One region of the Methylorubrum extorquens genome, then DNA from elsewhere that is predicted to be linked to it. Evidence: predicted binding sites of a transcription regulator. Region 1 holds the regulator's gene; the other holds the start of a gene.

The links. The regulator HrcA, encoded in region 1, represses chaperone genes, less so after heat shock. The targets are predictions, from matches to a motif close to GTTAGCACTCNCNNNNNGNGAGTGCTAAC.
Region 2: a site for HrcA is predicted at 1,279-1,307, ahead of groES (co-chaperone GroES). Genes of this name have one in related genera too.

The regions. Positions count from the first base shown of each region.
Region 1 is NZ_JALJXF010000001.1:519,129-522,538, forward strand. Features, by position in the region: gene rph (ribonuclease PH) at 1-563, opposite strand, end outside; gene J2W78_RS02550 (hypothetical protein) at 916-1,218, opposite strand; gene hrcA (heat-inducible transcriptional repressor HrcA) at 1,437-2,549, shown strand; gene J2W78_RS02560 (DMT family transporter) at 2,676-3,410, shown strand, end outside.
Region 2 is NZ_JALJXF010000001.1:898,864-902,273, forward strand. Features, by position in the region: gene J2W78_RS04330 (magnesium transporter CorA family protein) at 159-1,163, opposite strand; gene groES (co-chaperone GroES) at 1,377-1,667, shown strand; gene groL (chaperonin GroEL) at 1,758-3,398, shown strand.

The sequences.
Region 1 (3,410 bases):
TTCGCGTCCGTCTCGGCCGCCGAATCCTCGGCGTAGTCGAGGTCGAGCACCGGCTGGCCCTTGTAGATGCCGCAGGAGACCGCCGCGACATGGTCCTTCAGGGGATCGACCGAGATGATCGAGCGGGCGCGCATCCAGGCAAAGCAATCGTGCAGGGCCACCCAGGCACCGGTGATCGAGGCGGTACGGGTGCCGCCGTCGGCCTGGATCACGTCGCAATCGACGGTGATCTGTCGCTCGCCGAGCGCCGGCAGGTTGGTGACGGCGCGCAGGGAGCGGCCGATCAACCGCTGGATTTCCTGCGTGCGGCCCGACGGCTTGCCGGAATTGACCTCGCGGCGGGTGCGCTCGTGGGTGGCACGCGGCAGCATCGCATACTCGGCGGTGACCCAGCCCTTGCCGGAACCGCGCAGCCACGGCGGGCCGCGCTCTTCCAGCGAGGCGGTGCAGAGCACACGGGTGTTGCCGAAGGTGACGAGGCAGGAGCCTTCCGCGTAGCGGGCGACCGCCCGCTCCAGCGTGACGTCGCGCATCGCGTCCGCCGCGCGCTTCGAGGGCCGCATGGCTTGGTAAGCTCCCGTTTCGAAAATCGAAGCCCGGGCTCTTAGGCGCTGCCAGCCCTGGCGGCAACCGCCGCCCGGCTTGTCCCAGGGCGATCCGCCTGAAGGCGATGGCCCTGGATTCCTTGCCAGCCTCAGTTGCCGGCGCCCGTCTCTGCGGGCCGAGGCTCTCGCTTCGCTCGAAGCGTCTCAGGACCGAAGTCCCGAAAAGCCCGCTCCGCGCGGCGCGCCTTGCGCCATGAAGCCCCTCGGGCGGCTTCGAGCGATGGACATGCCCCTTTTCGCTCGGAGAGCCTCCGGCATGAAAAAGGCCGCCGTCTCGCGACGGCGGCCCTTCAAACGACCTTCCGGCCGATCACCAGCGGCGGTGATTCCAGTGACGGCGGTGGTGATGATGGCGCGGGCCGCCGAACCGGTGATGGCGGTGCCAATGGCCACGGTGACGCATGTGGCGGCGGTAGTGGCGGCGATCACGGCGGTACTGCGCCTGCTCGATCATCTCACCGGTCGGCGCGGTCGCCTCGGTTTGGATCGGGAGCGGGGCAGCCTGCGCAGCGCGGGGCGCCGAAGCGAGGCTCAAGCCGGTGACCGCGATCGCCAGTGCGGCGACCTTGACCATGGTCTTTCGTGCGCCAGTCAGCACTATCGGAGGCTCCATCTTTACTCGGGTGAGGGGGCCGCGGATCGCGGTTCGAACCGCCGCCCTGCTTACCAAACGACTCGGGGAGGCAGAATGATCCCTATGATTTCCCGGCCGAACTCGTGCAGGGTGTCGTTTGCCGGCTGGGCACCGTCCGTCCTTCGTCGGTCGCGTCGCGGCACGATAGGATTGATCGGCGGCGCCCAAGCGCTCACACTCGTTTGTCAGGGTCCTGCATGCGCCAGGTTCCTCTTCCCTTGATCGAGGCTCTACAGCCCATCGTGAATCCGCAACCCCAAGCGCTCGCCGCCCTCAACGAGCGTGCCCGAGAAATCTTCCGGCAGATCGTCGAGAGCTACGTCACCACCGGCGAGCCGGTAGGGTCGCGCAATCTCGCGCGCATCCTGCCGATGAGCCTGTCTCCGGCCTCGATCCGCAACGTGATGGCGGATCTGGAGCATTCCGGACTGATCTTTGCACCTCACACATCGTCCGGGCGCCTGCCGACGGAGCTGGGCCTGCGCTTCTTCGTCGATGCGATGATGGAGATCGGCGATGTCGATCTCGCCGAGAAGGCGCGCATCGAGGCGCAGATGCAGGCGGCAGCCTCGCGTCACACCTTCGATTCGGCCCTGGCCGAGGCGTCCTCGCTGCTGTCGGGCATCTCCCGCGGGGCGGGCGTTGTGCTGACCACCAAGGTCGATGCCGGGCTCAAGCATGTGGAGTTCGTGCGGCTCGATGCCGAGCGCGCGCTCGTGGTTCTGGTCTCGATCGACGGAACGGTGGAGAACCGCCTCGTCGATCTTCCGCCGGGCCTGCCGGCGGGGGCGCTGCAGGAGGCCTCGAACTTCCTCAACGCCCGCCTGCGGGGCCGCACCCTCGATACCCTGCGTGCCGATATCGAGAACGGCCGCACGGAGATGAAGCGGGAGCTCGACACTCTGACCGAGCGATTGGTCGATGCCGGGCTCGCCACCACGGTCGGCCCGTCCGAGGCGCGCCAGCTCATCGTGCGGGGGCAGGCCAACCTTCTGGACGACCTGCGCGCGGCCGAAGACTTGGAGCGCATCCGCTTGCTGTTCAACGACCTCGAGACGCAGAAGGATGTGATCGAGCTGCTGGCGCGGGCGGAGCAGGGCGACGGCGTGCGCATCTTCATCGGCTCGGAGAACAAGCTGTTTTCGCTCTCCGGCTCCTCAATGATCGCCGCCCCCTTCCGCGACAGCGCGCAGAAGATCGTCGGTGTCGTCGGCGTGATCGGCCCGACGCGGCTCAACTATTCCCGCATCGTGCCGATGGTGGACTACACCGCCCGCGTGGTCTCGGGGCTGCTCGACCGGTCGCGGTAGGCGTTGCTCCGGCCGTTCCGAAGCATCGCGCCCGTGGCAGCGCCCGGGGATTCGAAAGCAGGAAGCGGGAAGCGCGGCGTCCGGATGGAGCCGTAGGCAAGGGCTCGGACTTGCCGGAGTTTGCCCATGCCAACCGTCGTCAACCGCACCATGTCCCCGTTCGAATGGGCGATGCTGCTCGGATTGTCCGTGCTCTGGGGCGGATCGTTCTTCTTCGCGGGTGTGGCACTGTCCGCGCTGCCGCCTCTGACGCTCGTCGTCCTACGCGTCGGATTGGCCGCGCTGATCCTCAATGCCGCCCTGCCTCTGGCCGGCATCCGCCTGCCTCGCGGCCGCGACGTCTGGATTGCCTTCTTCCGGATGGGGCTCCTCAACAACGTCGTGCCCTTCTGCCTCATCGTCTGGGGACAGACGCAGATCGCCTCGGGGCTCGCAGCCATCCTCAACGCCACGACACCGCTCTTCACCGTCGTCGTCGCCCACCTGCTGACGTCCGACGAGCGGATGACCGGAAGCCGGATGGCGGGGGCGCTCACCGGCCTCCTGGGTGTGGCCGTGATGATCGGCGCCGGGGCGTTCGCCGACCAAGGGAGCCATCTCCTGGCGCAACTCGCGGTGCTCGGCGCAGCCCTATCCTACGCCCTGGCCGGCGTCTTCGGGCGGCGCTTCCAGCGCATGAGCATCCCGCCGCTCGCCACCGCGACCGGCCAGGTGACGGCATCCACGCTCGTGCTTCTGCCCGTGGCGTTGCTGGTGGACCGGCCGTGGACGCTGCCGATGCCAGGCGTGGCCGTATGGGGCGCGGTGCTCGGAATCGCGGTGCTTTCCACCGCGCTCGCATACTGGCTCTACTTCCGCCTG
Region 2 (3,410 bases), 380 kb from region 1:
GGTGCGCTGCTCGCTCGGCCTTGAGGCCGGACGGGGGAGCCTCGCAGCTAGCCGCCAACAAAGCCTGAATTGTGGGGCGCCCTCCGCCCGAAAGCGGATGGTCCGGCGCCGTTGGAGCACCCTCCGATGAGATGGTTGCCGGTTCGTCGGAGGGTACTTTAGAGCCAGCCCTTGGCCTTGAAGTAGAGCAGCGGCACGATCGCCGAGATCACGATCAGCACCAGACCGTAGGGGTAGCCGTAGGCCCAATCGAGTTCGGGCATGTGCTTGAAGTTCATGCCGTACACCGAGGCCACCAGGGTCGGCGGAACGCCGACCACGGACACGACCGTGAGAACCCGGAAGGCGTTGTTCTGCTCGATGTTGATGAGCCCAAGCGTCGCGTCGAGCAGGAACTGGACGGTCTCGGAGAGCCGCGTCTCGAACTCGTCCAGCGAGGCGATGTCCTGCGCCAACGTGTCGAAGCGCGGCGCGTCGCCCTCCGCGAGGGTCTGCCCGCACTCGCCCTTGGCGAAGGCGGTGATGCGTGCGAGCCCGAGCAGGCTGGCACGGACCTTCGACAGGGACTTGCCGTGGCGCCCTACCGAACGGAGCAGGCGGCGCAGGGCGAGGTCGCGCCGCTTCGGCGCGGTGGCGTCACCCTTGCGGGCGCCGGGCCGGGCACTGGAATCGAAGTCGAAGATTCGGGTGGAGAGCGTATCGAGGTCGCCCGACATCTCCTCCAGCAGGTCGGCGAGGTTGTCGACCAGTTCCTCGACCACGAGCAGGAACATGCGGGTGCTGGTGCTACCGTCGCCGTCGCGCTCGTCCACACGCTTCCGGACCGCCGCGATGGCGCGCATGTCATGGAAGCGCACGGTGACGAGGTGGTCCGCGTTGAGCAGGAAGCCTAGCGGCTTCAGGCTGAAATCCGAGCGGTCGAAGGTCACCATCGGCGTCGATAGGGAGAGGCCGTCGCGGTTGCGGCGCAGGCGGCTCGACGACTCGACCTCGCTCAGTGCCGCGCGCGAGGGCACCCGGATGCCCGTCTTGCGCTCGACCTGCGCGGCCTCCTCGGCCGTCGGATCGTTCAGGTCGATCCACACCGCGTGATCGGGCAGGCTTGCGCCGCCCCCCGCGCCGCCGTGCTCGACCGCGCCGTTTGCCCCTTGAAGGCTCATCATGGGGAAGGATCGTCCGTGTCGTCCGGAGTGGACGGGAAATTCGTGCGAGAACGCCGCAGCGGGAAAGACGCTGCGCCTTGACTCAAAAACGCCACGCGCCTATCTCGCCAGCGTCGTTAGCACTCACTTGCTTGGAGTGCTAACAATCAGGTGGATCGCGGTCGTCCCGGCCGCATGAAGACCAACCGCCATTCCGAAGCAAGAGGGCAGCTCATGAAGTTCCGTCCGCTGCACGACCGCGTCGTCGTCCGTCGCATCGAAAGCGAAGAGAAGACGAAAGGCGGCATCATCATCCCGGATACCGCCAAGGAGAAGCCGCAAGAGGGCGAGATCGTCGCCGTCGGCCCCGGCGCTCGCGACGAGCAGGGCCGCATCAACGCCCTCGACGTGAAGGTCGGTGACCGCGTGCTGTTCGGCAAGTGGTCCGGCACCGAGGTCAAGATCGACGGCCAGGATCTCCTCATCATGAAGGAATCCGACATCATGGGCGTCGTCGCCCTCTAAGGCGCGCATCCTTCCACCGCCCTTGGAGGCCGCCAGGGTACCGCCCTCGGCCGGCTTCGGGGCCCCTTCCATCATTCGAGGTAAACTCACATGGCAGCGAAAGACGTACGTTTCTCCGCCGATGCTCGCGACAAGATGCTGCGCGGCGTCGACATCCTCGCGGATGCCGTCAAGGTGACGCTCGGCCCCAAGGGCCGCAACGTCGTGATCGAGAAGAGCTTCGGCGCGCCGCGCATCACCAAGGACGGCGTCACCGTCGCCAAGGAGATCGAGCTCGCCGACCGCTTCGAGAACATGGGCGCACAGATGGTGCGCGAAGTGGCCTCGAAGACCAACGACATCGCTGGTGACGGCACCACCACCGCGACCGTGCTGGCCCAGGCCATCGTCCGCGAAGGCGCCAAGTACGTCGCCGCCGGCATCAACCCGATGGACCTGAAGCGCGGCATCGACCTCGCCACGGCCGCCGCGGTGAAGGACATCACCGCCCGCGCCAAGAAGGTCGCCTCTTCTGAGGAGGTCGCCCAGGTCGGCACGATCTCCGCCAACGGCGACAAGGAGATCGGCGAGATGATCGCCCACGCCATGCAGAAGGTGGGCAACGAGGGCGTCATCACCGTCGAGGAGGCCAAGACCGCCGAGACCGAACTCGACGTCGTCGAGGGCATGCAGTTCGATCGCGGCTACCTCTCGCCGTACTTCGTGACCAACGCCGAGAAGATGGTCGCCGAGCTCGAGGATCCCTACATCCTCATCCACGAGAAGAAGCTCTCGTCGCTGCAGCCGATGCTGCCGGTGCTCGAGGCCGTGGTGCAGACCGGCAAGCCGCTCGTCATCATCGCCGAGGACATCGAGGGTGAGGCGCTCGCCACGCTCGTCGTGAACAAGCTGCGCGGCGGCCTGAAGGTCGCGGCCGTGAAGGCTCCGGGCTTCGGTGATCGCCGCAAGGCGATGCTCGAGGACATCGCGATCCTCACCAAGGGCCAGACGATCTCCGAGGATCTCGGCATCAAGCTCGAGAACGTCGCCCTGCCGATGCTCGGCCGCGCCAAGCGCGTCCGCATCGAGAAGGAGACCACCACGATCATCGACGGTCTCGGCGAGAAGGCCGACATCGAGGCCCGCGTCGGCCAGATCAAGGCGCAGATCGAGGAGACCACCTCGGACTACGACCGTGAGAAGCTCCAGGAGCGTCTGGCCAAGCTCGCGGGCGGCGTCGCGGTGATCCGCGTCGGCGGCGCGACCGAGGTCGAGGTCAAGGAGAAGAAGGACCGCGTGGACGACGCGCTCAACGCCACCCGCGCTGCGGTGGAAGAGGGCATCGTCCCGGGCGGCGGCGTCGCGCTGCTGCTCGCCAAGAAGGCGGTCGCCCAGCTGAAGTCCGAGATCCCGGACGTCCAGGCCGGCATCAAGATCGTCCTCAAGGCGCTCGAGGCCCCGATCCGTCAGATCGCCAGCAACGCGGGCGTCGAGGGCTCGATCGTCGTCGGCAAGATCACCGACAACGGCGGCGAGACCTTCGGCTTCAACGCCCAGACCGAAGAGTACGTCGACATGATCCAGGCCGGCATCGTCGACCCGGCCAAGGTCGTGCGCACCGCCCTTCAGGACGCGGCCTCGGTCGCCGGCCTGCTGGTGACCACGGAAGCCATGGTCGCCGACGCGCCGAAGAAGGACAGCGGCGCCCCGGCGATGCCGGGCGGCGGCGGCATGGGCGGCATGGACTTCTAAGTCCACGCACCC